One region of the Pseudarthrobacter sp. rb genome, then DNA from elsewhere that is predicted to be linked to it. Evidence: riboswitches for the same ligand, from Rfam matches in the RefSeq annotation. Region 1 holds a riboswitch; the other holds the start of a gene.
The links. A riboswitch is a leader RNA that binds a small molecule or an ion and turns the genes downstream of it on or off. The one in region 1 is predicted to bind glycine.

Region 1 (8,781 bases):
GTTCTCCATCACCGACCAGATATGCAGCAGCCCGGCCCGGATCTCCTCCTCGGACCGGGAGGCCTTCTCGTTCACGAACATCACGTCCGCGATGCCCAGCCCGGTCACCGCGCAGTGCTCCAGCAGTTCCGCCGCGGTCCGGAACGGCAGCGGCAACTCTTCCTTGGACGCGTCCAGTTCCTGCTGCGCCGCGTCCTCTTCACCTTCGCGGACGATGAACCCGCCACCGACCGAGAAGAACGTCGCCGCATGCACCACATCCCCGGCAGCGTCCGTGACGGTGAACGTCATCCCGTTCGTGTGCCGCGGCAACACCGTCAACGGCCGCAGGACCATGTCGCCCACCCCGTACGGCAACGCCACCGAACCGGCCAGGTTCAGGATCCCGGTCTCCGCGATCGAGGCCAGCCGCTCCTCCACCTGCTCGGGCAGGATCAGCTCCGGGTGGAACCCCTCCAACCCCAGCAGGATTGCGGTCATCGTCCCGTGACCATGCCCCGTCGCCGCCAACGACCCATACAAATCCACCCGCAGCGACGCCACGTCCGCGAGCTTCCCCGAGGCCTTCAACTCCTCAGCAAACACAGCAGCAGCCCGCATCGGCCCCACAGTATGAGAAGACGAAGGGCCAATACCGATAGAAAAAAGGTCGAATACGCCGACTGCCACGGTGTGTTCCTAACTGGACGGAGAAGAAGAGAAAGCGGGCCCCTGTGGGACCGGTATCCGGAAGCGTGCGTCTACGCGAGCGAGCACGCGGAGGATGCCTGCCCCACCGGGCCCAAGGCGGGCACGGGACTCAGGACAGGGGTGCCACACCCGGGTAGAGCGGGTGGGCTGCGGCGAGTGCCTCAACGCGGTGACGGAGCCCGGAAAGGTCCGCGCCGGCGTCGGCAATTAATGCCTCGGCGATGATGTCCGCAACCTCGCGGAAGGCGTCCTCGCCGAAGCCACGGGTGGCCAGGGCAGGGGTTCCGATGCGCAGGCCCGAGGTGACCATCGGCGGACGCGGGTCGAACGGCACGGCGTTGCGGTTGACGGTGATGTCGATCGCGGCTAGCCGGTCTTCGGCCTGCTGGCCATCGAGCTCGCAGTTGCGCAGGTCCACCAGGACGAGGTGCACGTCGGTGCCGCCGGACACCACGCTGATGCCCTTGGCGGTGACGTCCGGCTGGACCAGGCGCTCGGCCAGGATGCGGGCGCCGGCCAGGACGCGCTCCTGCCGCTCCTTGAATTCCTCGGATGCCACGATTTTGAACGCCACGGCCTTGCCGGCGATGACGTGCTCCAGCGGCCCGCCCTGCTGGCCCGGGAACACTGCCGAATTGATCTTCTTGGCGATGTCGGGGTCGTTGGAGAGGATGATGCCGCCGCGCGGACCGGCAAGGGTCTTGTGCGTCGTGGAGGTGACCACGTGGGCGTGCGGGACCGGCGAGGGGTGCAGGCCCGCGGCCACCAGCCCGGCGAAGTGCGCCATGTCCACCATGAGGTAGGCGCCCACGGAATCGGCGATGCGGCGGAACTCAGCGAAGTCCAGCTGGCGCGCGTAGGCTGACCAGCCGGCCACGATGAGCTGCGGCTTGTGCTCCTGGGCCAGGCGCTCCACCTCTGCCATGTCTATGGTGTGGGTGTCTTCGCGGACCTGGTACGGAACCACGTTGTAGAGCTTGCCGGAGAAGTTGATCCGCATGCCGTGGGTCAGGTGGCCGCCGTGGGCCAGGTTAAGGCCCATGATGGTGTCGCCGGGCTTGATCAGCGCGTGCATCACCGAGGCGTTGGCCTGGGCTCCGGAGTGCGGCTGGACGTTGGCGAACCCGGCACCGAAGAGCGCCTTGACCCGGTCGATCGCGAGCTGCTCGATGACGTCCACATGCTCGCAGCCACCGTAGTAACGCTTGCCCGGGTAGCCTTCGGCGTACTTGTTGGTCAGCACGGAGCCCTGCGCCTGCATGACCGCGGCGGCGGTGTGGTTCTCCGAAGCGATCATTTCCAGGCCGTCGCGCTGGCGGCCCAGTTCGTCGTCGATCTTTGCCGCAATCTCGGGGTCCAGGGCGGAGAGGTCTGCGTTCAGGCTGGGGGAGACCACCTGTTCAAAGGCCACGGTGCCCGCGGCGGATGAAGCGCCGCTCACAGTTCGCCGCCGTTTGCTTCGGCGTATTCCTGTGCGGAGAGCAGCGGGCCCTCTTCGGTGACGGTGACTTTGAAGAGCCAGCCGGCGCCGTAGGGGTCGTTATTGATCACGGCGGGGTCGCTGACCACGTCGTCGTTGACTTCCGTGACCTCGCCCGTGACGGGGGAGTACAGGTCCGAGACGGACTTGGTGGACTCGATCTCGCCACAGGTCTCGCCTGCGGTCACCGTGGCGCCAACTTCGGGCAGGTCCACGTAGACGATGTCGCCCAGTGCCTCGGCGGCAACAGCGGACACGCCCACCACGGACGGGCCGGAGCCGTCAGCGGCGATCCATTCGTGCTCGGCGGAGTACTTCAGTTCAGCGGCAACTTTAGCCATGGTGTTTTTCCTTAAGTTTGGAGTGCAAAGAAGCGGGAGCGCGGGGTTATTTCTGGCGCTTGTAAAAGGGCAGTGCGACGACTTCGAAGGGCTCAGCCTTGCCGCGCAGGTCCACGTCCAGTGCGGTGCCCAGCTCGGCGTGCTCGACGTCGACATAGGCCAGAGCGACAGGGTAGCCCAGGGTGGGGCTCGGCTGGCCGGAGGTCACTTCGCCCACCACGTTGCCGTCCTTGAGGACGGGGTAGCCGCAACGGCCGGCGCGCCGGCCGTGACCTTTCAGGCCGACGAGCTTGCGCTTGGAGCCGGACTCCTTGGCCGCCTCCAGTGCTGCCCGGCCCACGAAGTCACCTTCCTTGGACTTAAGCGCCACCACGGGGCCAAGGCCGGCGTCGAACGGTGAACGCTCGAGGGAGAGCTCGTTCCCGTACAGCGGCATGCCTGCTTCAAGGCGGAGCGAATCGCGGGATGCGAGGCCGCAGGGGACAATGCCGAACTCTTCCCCGGCCTGGGCCACGGACTCCCATAGGGAAGCGGCGCCTTCATTCGGGAGGAAGAGTTCAAAGCCGTCTTCACCGGTGTAGCCGGTGCGGGCCAGGATGACATCGTGGCCGGCTACGGTGACTTCGTTGAACGCGTAATACTTCAGGTCGGTGACCAGGGCGTGCTGGGACTCATCCGTGAGTTTGAGCAGGGTGGCCTCGGCCTTGGGTCCCTGGACTGCGACGAGCGAGGTTGCCGCCGAAGCGTCCTCCACCGTCACATCGAAGTTGGCTGCGCGCTCGGCGAGGGCGGCGGCCACGGTGGGGGCGTTGCCGGCGTTTGGGACCACCAGGTACTTCTCATCGCCGAACCGGTAGGTGATGAGGTCGTCGATGATGCCGCCGTCCTCATTGCAGATCAGCGAGTACTTGGCTTTGCCGTCCGCGATGGCGGACAACTTGCCCACCAGGGCGTAGTCCAGGAAGGCGCCGGCCTGGGGTCCGGTGACCCAGACTTCGCCCATGTGGGAGAGGTCGAACAGACCGGCGGCTTTGCGCACGGCGTGGTGTTCTGCCAGTTCGGAGCTGTATTTGAGCGGCATCTGCCAGCCACCGAAGTCGGTGAAGGAGGCGCCAAGCTTTTTGTGCTCTTCGTAGAGAGCCGTGTAGTTCTCAGTCACGGGGGATCCTTAGTTTTCGAACTCGGACAGCGGCGGGCAGGAGCAGATCAGGTTCCGGTCTCCACCGGCGCCGTCGATCCGGCCCACCGGCGGGAAGTACTTGTCCTGCTTCAGGTGGTGGACGGGGAAGACGGCCTGCTCGCGGCTGTACTGGCGGGTCCATTCGGAGTTCACGACGGCGGACGCGGTGTGGGGTGCGTTGCGCAGCGGGGAATCCTGGACAGAGAAGTCGCCGTTGGCCACCTGGTCGATTTCCTTGCGGATGGTGATCATGGCCTCGATGAAGCGGTCGATCTCGGCCAGGTCCTCGGACTCGGTGGGCTCCACCATCAGGGTGCCTGCCACCGGGAACGCCAGGGTGGGGGCATGGAAACCGAAGTCGATGAGGCGCTTGGCCACGTCCTCGGCCGTGACACCGGTCTTGGCAGTGAGGTCGCGCAGGTCCAGGATGCATTCGTGCGCCACGAGGCCGCCTTCGCCGGTGTAGAGCACCGGGAAGTACTCGTTCAGGCGCACGGCAACATAGTTCGCTGCGAGCAGGGCTGCCTTGGTGGCCTCGGTCAGTCCCTCCCCGCCCATGAGCTTCACGTACGCCCAGGAGATCGGCAGGACACCGGCGGAACCGAAGTTCGAGGCGCTGATGGCCACGCCGTGGCCTTCCTCATGCGCTGCCTTGTTGGCGTCGCCGGGCATGAACGGCGCCAGGTGTGCCTTGGCCGCGACCGGTCCAACGCCGGGTCCGCCGCCGCCGTGGGGGATGCAGAAGGTCTTGTGCAGGTTCAGGTGGGAGACGTCGCCGCCGAACTTGCCGGGCTGGGCCAGGCCCACCAGGGCATTCAGGTTCGCACCGTCAACGTAGACCTGGCCGCCGGCCGCGTGGACAGCCTCGCAGATCTCGGTCACGTCCGCGTCGTAGACGCCGTGGGTGGACGGGTAGGTGATCATGATCGCCGAGAGGACGTCCTTGTTCGCCTCGATCTTCGCGTACAGGTCCTCGTGGTCGATCGTTCCGTCCGCGGCCGTGGCAACGACGACGACCTTCATTCCGGCCAGGACCGCAGAGGCGGCGTTGGTGCCGTGGGCGGAAGCGGGGATCAGGCAGACGTTGCGCTGCTCTTCGCCGCGGGAGTGGTGGTAGCCGCGGATGGCCAGCAGGCCGGCGAGCTCGCCCTGGGAGCCGGCGTTCGGCTGCAGCGACACCTGGTCGTAGCCGGTGATTTCCGCCAGGTCGGCTTCCAGGCCACTGATCAGTTCACGCCAGCCCTTGGTCTGGGACTCGGGGGCGAAGGGGTGGATGGAGGCGAACTCCGGCCAGGAGATGGCTTCCATCTCTGCGGTGGCGTTCAGCTTCATGGTGCACGAGCCCAGCGGGATCATGGTGCGGTCCAGCGCCAGGTCGCGGTCGGAGAGCCTGCGGATGTAGCGCAGGAGCTGGGTTTCGGACCGGTGGGTGTTGAACACCGGGTGCTGCATGAACTCAGAGGAGCGGAGCACCCCGGACGGCAGGTCGAAGCCCGCAGCGTCCACTACGGGGCCGGCACCGAAGGCGACGGCGATCGCAGACAGGATTTCCGGCGTCGTGGTTTCATCCACGGACACGCCGATGGTGTCGTCATCAATGTGGCGCAGGTTGATGCCGCGTGCTTCAGCAGCGGTGATGACCTTGGCGGCCTTGCCCGGGACGGAAACCGTGACCGTATCGAAGAACGTCTCGGAGGCCAGTTCCCGGCCTGCGATCTTGAGCGTGGTGGCGAGGGCGCGTGCGTTGTTGTGGACGCGCTCGGCAATGGCCTTCAGCCCGTCGGGGCCATGGTAGACGGCGTAGAAGGAGGAAACGATGGCCAGCAGGGCCTGCGCGGTGCAGATGTTGGACGTGGCCTTCTCGCGGCGGATGTGCTGCTCGCGGGTCTGCAGCGCCAGGCGGTAAGCCGGGAGGCCGGCGTCGTCCTTGGATACGCCCACCAGGCGGCCCGGCATGGAACGTTCCAGGCCCTTGGCCACTGCCATGTATGCGGCGTGCGGGCCGCCGAAGAACAGCGGGACACCGAAACGCTGGGTGGAGCCGACGGCGATGTCGGCACCCTGCTCGCCTGGAGGGGTGATCAGGGTCAGTGCCAGCAGGTCAGCGGCCACCGTCACCAGCGCGCCGCGCTCCTTTGCTTCGGCGATGACGCCGGCGTGGCTGAAAACGCGGCCGGAGACGCCCGGCTGCTGGAGCACGATGCCGTTGATTGCGCCGTCGGGCAGGCCCTTGGACAGGTCGGCGACCTCAACCTCGAAGCCGAGCGCCTCGGCGCGGCCCTTGACGATGGCGATGGTCTGCGGCAGGACGTCGGCGTCCAGGACGGTCTTGCCGTCGCGGACGTCCTTGTTCTTGTTGGCGCGGCGCATCATGAGGACGGCTTCGGCCACGGCGGTGGCTTCATCGAGCAGGGAGGCGTTGGCGATGGGCAGGCCCACCAGGTCCTGGACCATGGTCTGGAAGTTCAGGAGTGCCTCGAGCCGGCCCTGGGAAATCTCGGGCTGGTACGGGGTGTAGGCGGTGTACCAGGCCGGGGCCTCGAGGACATTCCGGCGGATGACGGCGGGCGTGATGGTGTCGTAGTAGCCCTGGCCGATCATCTGTACGGCGGTCTTGTTCTTGGCGGCGAGCCTGCGCAGTTCCGCAAGCACCTCAACCTCGCTCAGCGCGTCTTTGAGCGCAAGGGGCTTGGACTGGCGGATTGAGTTGGGAACGGCGATGTCCACCAGTCCATCAACGCTGTCGTAGCCAACGGCCTTGAGCATGGTGTCCACGTCAGCCTGGCGGCGTGCACCGATATGCCGGTCTGCAAAGGCAGACGGAAGGGATTGAATCGTCATGAGGAACTCCAGGTTTGGCCGGCCACGGGTGGCACGGCATGGATCGGGTCCCTCCCCGCTCTGTATTGGACCTGAGAGATTCCGCAAACCCATCAGGGCCTGCTTGCACCGTCGGTGAGTGCTGCCGGAGCAGCACTGCTTTCCAGAGTCGCCTCGCCGTGACGGTACATGGGCCTGAGAGATTCCTGGGGAGGATTTGCTCCTACGGCGCCTGCCCGGTGATGGCCGGGAGAACTCTCCCGCCACAGCTCGAAAGGCATATTGAAATGTGGGTGATTCGGCTCACAGGTTACCGGCAAAGCGGGCCGGGGAGCAAATCGGTCCGTCATGAATTGGGGCTCCAGAGCGTTACGTGGATGGCGTAACGCCGGGTTTGACTTTTGTCCGTGACGGACGCCACACTGAACCCCGTGATCCGGCCGGACAGCGGAACTGGCCCAAAGCTGCTGGGTGCTCTGTTCGCCGGCCGGGATCACCGGAGGCCCCACAATCCATTCTGCGCATTACCGCGCCTGGGATGGATGCCCTCCGACAACTGAACACTGATTTAGCAAGCAAACGCTTTTGACCTGCGGCGGGAGAGCCCTGCCGGTACGTTCAGCAGGCGCCGTAGGAGCAAACCCTCCCCAGGAAACTCTCAGGCCCACGTACCGCCGCGGTGAGGCAACTCTGGAAAGCAGCCGGGCCCTGTCCTGGCTCACCGACGGTGCAAGCACGCCCATGCCGGCATGTGGAAACTCTCAGGTCCCAGACAGAGCGGGGAGGAAATCCAATCTTTGCGACACCCCGGGTGCCGCTCGAACGATGGAGTTCCTCAATGACGACCCATTCCCCGACGTCCCCCGGCGGCGGAGCCCCGCACCTGGAGCGGCAGCTCAGCAACCGCCACATCCAACTGATCGCCATCGGCGGTGCAATCGGCACTGGCCTGTTCATGGGCTCAGGCAAGACCATCTCGGCGGCCGGCCCCTCGGTGATCTTCGTGTACATGATCATCGGCTTCATGCTGTTCTTCGTCATGCGTGCCATGGGTGAACTGCTGCTCAGCAACCTCAACTACAAGTCCTTCAGCGACTTTGCCGCTGACCTGCTGGGTCCATGGGCCGGCTTCTTCACAGGCTGGACCTACTGGTTCTGCTGGGTCATCACCGGCATTGCCGACGTCATCGCCATCGCGGGCTACTCCAAAGAGCTGTGGCCCGGACTGCCCCTCTGGATTCCCGGCCTGGCCACCGTGGCCATCCTGCTCCTGCTGAACCTCACCACCGTGAAGGCGTTCGGCGAAACGGAGTTCTGGTTCGCACTCATCAAGATCATTGCCATTGCTGCCCTGATCATCGTTGGCCTGTTCATGATCTTCACCGGTTTCCAGTCCGACGCCGGCCCTGCCACCTTCACCAACCTGTGGAGCCACGGCGGATTCTTCCCGAACGAGTTCATGGGCTTCGTGGCCGGCTTCCAGATCGCCGTTTTCGCGTTCGTGGGCATCGAACTGGTGGGCACCACCGCCGCCGAGGCCAAGAACCCGGAGCGGAACCTTCCCAAGGCCATCAACTCCATCCCCATCCGCGTGCTCCTCTTCTACGTGGGCGCCCTCATCATCCTGATGGCCGTCACCCCCTGGACCGAGTTCAGGGCCGGTCACAGCCCCTTCATCGCCATGTTCTCCCTGGCAGGCCTGGGCGCCGCGGCCACCGTGGTCAATCTCGTGGTGCTGAGCTCCGCGATGTCCTCCGCGAACTCCGGCATCTACTCGACGTCCCGCATGGTCTTCGGCCTTGCCCAGGAAGGCGACGCACCCGACGTCTTTGGCAAACTGTCCCGGCGGAAGGTGCCCCAGAACGCACTGTTCCTCTCCTGCGTGCTGCTGCTGTCCGGCGTCGTCCTCATGTATGCGGGCCAGGACGTGGGCAAGGCCTTCGACATGGTGACCACGGTCTCCGCCGTCTGCTTCGTCTTTGTCTGGTCCATCATCCTGGCCAGCTACATCGCCTTCCGCCGCCGCCGGCCGCACCTGCATGAAGCATCCAAGTTCAAGATGCCCGGCGGTGTTGCCATGGTCTGGGTGGTCTTCGCCTTCTTCGCCTTCGTGATCTGGACCCTCACCACCCAGCCGGACACCCTGGTTGCCCTGCTGGTCACTCCGGTGTGGTTCATCCTGCTGGGCACCGCATGGTTCGTCCTCCGCCGCCGGCCCGCACACCAGGCCCGTTTCGCCACGTTCCAGGCTGAACTGCAGGCAGACCAGG
Region 2 (7,069 bases), on a different contig from region 1:
CAGCACCCCTTCACGCTTGAGCGAGGTCTGCACGCAGTTCTCCATCACCGACCAGATATGCAGCAGCCCGGCCCGGATCTCCTCCTCGGACCGGGAGGCCTTCTCGTTCACGAACATCACATCCGCGATGCCCAGCCCGGTCACCGCGCAGTGCTCCAGCAGTTCCGCCGCGGTCCGGAACGGCAGCGGCAACTCTTCCTTGGACGCGTCCAGCTCCTGCTGCGCCGCGTCCTCCTCGCCCTCCCGGACAATGAACCCGCCACCGACCGAGAAGAACGTCGCCGCATGCACCACATCCCCGGCAGCGTCCGCGACCGTGAACGTCATCCCGTTCGTGTGCCGCGGCAACACCGTCAACGGCCGCAACACCATGTCGCCCACCCCGTACGGCAACGCCACCGAACCGGCCAAGTTCAGGATCCCGGTCTCCGCGATCGAGGCCAGCCGCTCCTCCACCTGCTCGGGCAGGATCAACTCCGGATGGAACCCCTCCAACCCCAACAGGATTGCGGTCATCGTCCCGTGACCATGCCCCGTCGCCGCCAACGACCCATACAAATCCACCCGCAACGACGCCACGTCCGCGAGCTTCCCCGAGGCCTTCAACTCCTCAGCAAACACAGCAGCAGCCCGCATCGGCCCCACAGTATGAGAAGACGAAGGGCCAATACCGATAGAAAAAAGGTCGAATACGCCGACTGCCATGACAATTCCTAACTAAAAATCTGATTCGAGTCACTCTAAGTGGCTGGGGTGGAGTGGGCAGGACATCCTCTGCGTGATCGGTCGCGAAGACGCCCGCTAAGCGGACGTGACGCAGTGGCCGGGTTGGGTGCGCGCCTGACCGAATTCCTCCGCGTGCTCGGTCGCGAAGACGCCCGCTAAGCGGACGTGACGCTCCCTTAGACGCACGTCTCCGGAATCCGCCCAGTCGCGAGCAACCGTCACCAAGGCGACAGGGCAAGCATGCAACGCACACGGAGGCGTCAGGACGGGACCAGGAAACACGCACGTAGTCCGCATCCCCCCACTTCCTGTATGCCCCTGCCCCCTGCACCCACGGCGACAAGCCCACAAGGGGCCGGCGGAGCCGGACTTTTCGAAAGCGTGCGTCAAAGCGACGAAGGAGCAGCACGCGTGAAAATGTCCGGTCTGCCGGTCCCGCGGGTGACCAAGGACCCGACGGGCGAATGTGACCACGGCGAGGCACCGAAGGGTTATTTCGCCCGGCGGTAGAACGGGAGGTCGACGACTTCGAAGGGTTCTGCCTTGCCGCGGAGATCGATGTCCAGGGCTGTGCCGGGTGCCGAGTACTCGACGTCGACGTAGGCCATGGCGATCGGGTAGCCGAGGGTGGGCGATGGCTGGCCGGAGGTGACCTCACCGACCGTGGCGCCGTCCTTGAGCACGGGGTAGTGTGCCCGTCCGGCGCGTCGGCCCTGGCCTTTGAGCCCCACGAGGCGGCGGCCGGAGGTGCTGCCGGCGCCGGCTTCCTTCTTTGCTGCCAGCGCAGCCTTGCCAACGAAGTCGCCGTCCTTGGAGAGCGCGACGACGGGGCCCAGGCCTGCAGCGAACGGGTCACCCTGAAGCGACAGTTCGTTGCCGTACAGTGGCATTCCCGCTTCCAGGCGGAGGGAGTCGCGGGAGGCGAGCCCCGCGGGGGTCAGTTCCCCGTCGCCGGCGATGGCGACCAGTGCCTGCCACAGTGCCGGGGCGTCCGCGTTGTCCACGAAGATCTCGAACCCGTCCTCACCGGTATACCCGGTGCGTGCGAGCAGGAGTTCCTTGCCGGCGCCGCCCACCAGGAACGGAACCTCCACGGCGGCGTAGTACTTCAGCTCCGTCACCAGGGAGTGCTGTGCGGCCGGGACCAGGCGCAACAGGAGTTCCTGGGCCTTGGGGCCCTGCACTGCGATCAGCGATGTGCGGGCCGAGGCGTCCTCCACCAGCACATCAAACCCAGCGGCCCGTTCCTGCAGGGCTGCCGCCACCACCGCGGCGTTGCCCGCATTGGGCACCACCAGGAAGACGTCCGTGCCGTCTTCAGCAGCGGGACGGCGGTAGGTGATGAGGTCGTCGATGATGCCGCCGTCCTCACTGCAGATCAGCGAGTACTTGGCCTTGCCCACGGCCATGGCGGACAACTTGCCCACCAGGGCGTAGTCCAGGAAAGCGGCAGCCTGGGGTCCGGTGACCCAGACTTCGCCCATGTGGGAGAGGTCGAACAGACCGGCGGCTTTGCGCACGGCGTGGTGTTCAGCCAGTTCGGAGGTGTACTTCAATGGCATCTGCCACCCGCCGAAGTCGGTGAAGGAGGCGCCAAGCTTTTTGTGTTCGTCGTAAAGGGCGGTGTATTTCTCGGTCACGGTGCCGGTCCTTTAGTTTTCGAACTCTTCGAGCGGCGGGCAGGAGCAGATGAGGTTCCGGTCTCCGGCGGCGCCGTCGATCCGGCCCACCGGCGGGAAGTACTTGTCCTGCTTGTGGTGGGCAGGGAACGCGGCCTGCTCGCGCGGGTAGGCACGGTCCCAGTCGGAGCTGACGACGGCGGCTGCCGTGTGGGGTGCGCGGCGCAGGGGTGAGTCCGCCACGGCAAAGTCGCCGTTGGCCACCTGGTCGATTTCCTTGCGGATGGTGATCATGGCCTCGATGAAGCGGTCTATTTCGGCCAGGTCCTCGGACTCGGTGGGCTCCACCATCAGGGTGCCTGCCACCGGGAACGCCAGGGTGGGGGCGTGGAAGCCGAAGTCGATGAGGCGCTTGGCCACGTCCTCGGCCGTGACGCCTGTCTTGGCGGTCAGGTCGCGCAGGTCCAGGATGCATTCGTGCGCCACGAGGCCGCCTTCGCCGGTGTAGAGCACCGGGAAGTACTCGTTCAGCCGGGCAGCGATGTAATTGGCAGCGAGCAGCGCGGACTTGGTGGCCTCGGTGAGCCCTTCCCCGCCCATCAGCTTCACGTACGCCCAGGAGATCGGCAGGACACCGGCCGAACCGAAGCGGGAAGCTGAGATCGCCACCCCGTGGCCTTCCTCATGCGTTGCCTTGTTGGCGTCGCCGGGCATGAACGGTGCCAGGTGTGCCTTGGCTGCCACGGGTCCGACGCCGGGTCCGCCGCCGCCGTGGGGGATGCAGAAGGTCTTGTGCAGGTTCAGGTGGGAGACGTCGCCGCCGAACTTGCCGGGCTGGGCCAGGCCCACCAGGGCGTTCAGGTTGGCGCCGTCGATGTACACCTGGCCGCCGGCCGCGTGGACCGCGTCGCAGACGTCGCGGACGTCCCCGTCATAGACCCCATGGGTGGAGGGGTAGGTGATCATGATGCAGGACAGGACGTCCTTGTTGGCCTCGATCTTGGCCGTCAGGTCGTCGTGGTCAATCGTGCCGTCAGCGGCCGTGGCCACGACGACGACCTTCATGCCGGCCAGGACGGCGGAAGCGGCATTGGTGCCGTGGGCGGAAGCGGGGATGAGGCAGACGTTGCGCTGGGTATCGCCGTTGGCGCGGTGGTAGCCGCGGATCGCCAACAGCCCGGCCAGTTCGCCCTGGGAGCCGGCGTTGGGCTGGATGGACACCTGGTCGTAGCCGGTGATGGCGGTCAGGTCGGCTTCGAGGTCGGCGATGAGTTCACGCCAGCCTTCGGTCTGGGAGTCCGGGGCGAAGGGGTGGATGGAGGCGAATTCCGGCCAGGAGATGGCTTCCATCTCGGCGGTGGCATTCAGCTTCATGGTGCACGAGCCCAGCGGGATCATGGTGCGGTCCAGCGCAAGGTCCCGGTCCGACAGCTTCCGGATGTAGCGCAGGAGCTGGGTTTCGGACCGGTGCGTGTTGAACACCGGGTGCTGCAGGTAGTCGGAGGAACGTCCGACGGCGGCCTCCAGTCCGAAGCCTTCAGCCGCGGCAACGGAGGCGCCAAAGACGTCCGCGACGTCGGCGACGATGGCCGCCGTCGTGGTTTCATCGAGCGAGATGCCCACGGTATCGGCGTCGACGGGACGCAGGTTGATTCCGCGCGCTTCGGCATCGGCGACAAGCGCGGCAGCGCGTCCGGGGACGCGGACGGTAAGGGTGTCGAAGAAGCTCGTGTGGAGCACCTCCACACCGGCAGCTGCCAGCGAGGCCGCCAGCACCCGGGCGTGGCCGTGAGTCGTTTCCGCAATCGCCTTCAGTCCGTCGGGGCCGTGGTAGACGGCGTACATGGAGGAGACGATGGCCAGAAGGGCCTGCGCGGTGCAGATGTTGGACGTGGCCTTCTCGCGGCGGATGTGCTGCTCGCGGGTCTGCAGCGCCAGGCGGTACGCGGGCACCCCTGCGTCATCCTTGGACACGCCCACCAGGCGGCCGGGCAGTGAACGCTCCAGGCCCTTGCGGACAGCCATGTACGCAGCGTGCGGGCCGCCGAAGAACAGCGGGACACCGAAACGCTGGGTGGAGCCGACGGCGATGTCGGCGCCCTGCTCGCCCGGAGGGGTGATCAGAGTCAGTGCCAGCAGGTCAGCGGCCACGGTGACCAGTGCGCCGCGGTCCTTCGCCGCCGCAATAGAGGCGGACTGGTCCCAGACCCGGCCGGAGGCGCCGGGCTGCTGGAGCACGATGCCGTTGATGTCGCCGTCGGGCAGCCCCTTGGACAGGTCGGCGACCTCAACTTCGAACCCGAGCGCCTCGGCGCGGCCCTTGACGATGGCGATGGTCTGCGGCAGCACGTCGATGTCCAGGACAGTCTTGCCGTCCGCTGCAGGCTTGGTCTTGTTGGAGCGGCGCATGAGCAGCACGGCCTCGGCCACGGCGGTGGCTTCATCGAGGAGGGAGGCGTTGGCGATGGGCAGGCCCACCAGGTCCTGGACCATGGTCTGGAAGTTCAGGAGTGCTTCGAGCCGGCCCTGGGAGATCTCAGGCTGGTACGGGGTGTAGGCGGTGTACCAGGCCGGGGCCTCGAGGATGTTCCGGCGGATCACGGCAGGGGTGATGGTGTCGTAGTAGCCCTGGCCAATCAGTTGCACGGCCGTCTTGTTCTTGGCGGCGAGCCTGCGTAGTTCCGCGAGCACCTCAACTTCACTGAGGGCATCCTGCAGGCGGAGGGCGGTTTCCTGGCGGATGACCTTGGGTACGGCGGTGTCCACCAGTGAATCGACCGTGCCGTAACCCACGGCTTTGAGCATGGTGTCGACGTCGTCCTGGCGGCGTGCGCCAATGTGGCGGTCGACGAAGGTGGTGGAGGCTGGGGTAACCGACACGAAGGAACTCCATTTATTCAGGCGGCGCAGGGTACGCCACAGCTATTCGGGTCCCTCCCCGCTCTGTATTGGACCTGAGAGTTTCCGCGTTCCCTGCCTGGGCAGGACCCGCTTGCACCGTCGGTGAGCACAACAGCCGTTTCGCTTCCCCCAAGGGAGGCCGGACAACTGCCTGCTGCTTTCCAGAGGTGCCTCGCCGCGGCGGTACAGGGGCCTGCGAGATTCCTGGGGAGGATTTGCTCCTACGGCGCCTGCCTGTACTTCCGGCAGAACTCTCCCGCCGCAGATCAAAGGCTATTCATTTGTTGGATCATGACGGCCGGTGACAGCCCTCACAACTCTCCATTGTCCTACGCCACGAGCCCTCCCGGCAAATGGAAAACTACCTGCGGAGCCGTTCCAAGGCGGCCAGGAGTTCCTCCACATCAGCGGCCGCTCCGCCTTCCGGCGCAGGGCCCACGGAAAGCATGGCATTGAAGTACAAACCGTCACCCATATACAGGACAGCCTTGGCCAGGCCGGGCCCCACATCTGCTGCGATCTCGTCCAGCCACCGCTGCTGGATGGCAGCGAACCGGCGGCGCGTCTCTTCATGCGCCACCTCCGCAAGCCGCGTGGCAGCCACGATGACCCGGTCCAGCGGAGTATCCGCCCAGACGGAGGAGCGGATGAAATACGCGGCGGCACCTTCGCCGGCCGAAGCCATCGCGTCGGCGTCCGCCTTGGCCAGCCCCTCCAGGCGGTCAAGCAGCACGGCGATGAGCGCTTCCTTGTTGGGAAAGTGGTAGAGGAGGCCACCTTTGGACACCCCGGCCTTCCGGGCTACGGCGTCGAGGGTTGCAGCACGCTCCCCCACTTCGATCAGCAGGGACTCGAAGGCGTCAAGGACCGCATCACGGGCTACAGGCTTTCGGGGCATGCCTTCCATCATGCCCTCCACCGGCAGGGAAGAAGGAATGCACCCGCTTCGAAACTATACCGTCCAGACGGTACAGTTATTGCATGACGACTTCCCTCAGTCCGGCTCCCACCCAAAGGGACAGCACCGCCGCGCGGCCCCCGTGGCGGGATTGGCTTGCGCTGGGGCTGCTGATGTTTCCCGTGCTGCTGGTGGCAGTGGACAACACCGCCCTGACCTTTGCCCTGCCCGCCATCGCACGCGCCCTGGAACCAACCGGCCTGCAGCTGCTGTGGATCGTGGACGCCTACCCCCTGGTCCTGGCCGGGCTGCTGGTATCAATGGGAAGCCTCGGCGACCGCATTGGGCGGCGGCGGCTGCTGGTCATCGGCAGCCTGGGCTTCGCCGCGCTGTCCGCCGCCACGGCCTTCGCCCCCACCCCGGAGTGGCTGATCGCCGGCCGTGCGGCGCTCGGGTTCTTCGGCGCCATGCTGATGCCGTCCACCCTGTCGCTGATCCGCAACATATTCCCGGAGCCCAACCGCCGGCGGCTTGCGGTGGCCATCTGGGCGGCCGGATTCTCCGGCGGCGCCGCCCTGGGCCCAATTCTCGGTGGATGGCTGGTGGAGCACTTCTGGTGGGGCGCCGTCTTCCTGGTGGCCGTGCCACTCATGCTGCCCCTGCTGGCGCTGGGGCCTGTCCTCATCCCGGAATCCAGGGATCCCGCGCCGGGCAGGGTGGATATCCCAAGCGTCCTGCTCTCCATGCTGGTCATGGTGCCCGTGGTCTACGGCATCAAGTCAGTAGCCACCGAAGGCCCGGGCATGGCAGGGCTGGGCAGCATCGCCTTTGGCGTGGCCATGGGGATCGTGTTCGTGCGCCGCCAGCACCGCCTGCAGCATCCACTGCTGGACATGTCGCTGTTCCGGAACAGGGTGTTCAGCAT

Region 2: another riboswitch for glycine. It lies ahead of gcvP (aminomethyl-transferring glycine dehydrogenase); the one in region 1 lies ahead of gcvP (aminomethyl-transferring glycine dehydrogenase).

Annotation. Positions count from the first base shown of each region.
Region 1 is NZ_JBWJAR010000032.1:19,015-27,795, reverse strand. It holds partial or broken gene ACWRN3_RS22325 (serine dehydratase beta chain) at 1-669, opposite strand, end outside; gene glyA (serine hydroxymethyltransferase) at 800-2,131, opposite strand; gene gcvH (glycine cleavage system protein GcvH) at 2,128-2,511, opposite strand; gene gcvT (glycine cleavage system aminomethyltransferase GcvT) at 2,558-3,670, opposite strand; gene gcvP (aminomethyl-transferring glycine dehydrogenase) at 3,680-6,532, opposite strand; glycine riboswitch at 6,685-6,784, opposite strand; glycine riboswitch at 7,098-7,195, shown strand; gene cycA (D-serine/D-alanine/glycine transporter) at 7,350-8,781, shown strand, end outside.
Region 2 is NZ_JBWJAR010000027.1:8-7,076, forward strand. It holds partial or broken gene ACWRN3_RS21425 (serine dehydratase beta chain) at 1-705, opposite strand, end outside; gene gcvT (glycine cleavage system aminomethyltransferase GcvT) at 1,218-2,366, opposite strand; gene gcvP (aminomethyl-transferring glycine dehydrogenase) at 2,379-5,225, opposite strand; glycine riboswitch at 5,418-5,515, opposite strand; gene ACWRN3_RS21440 (TetR/AcrR family transcriptional regulator) at 5,608-6,144, opposite strand; gene ACWRN3_RS21445 (MFS transporter) at 6,228-7,069, shown strand, end outside.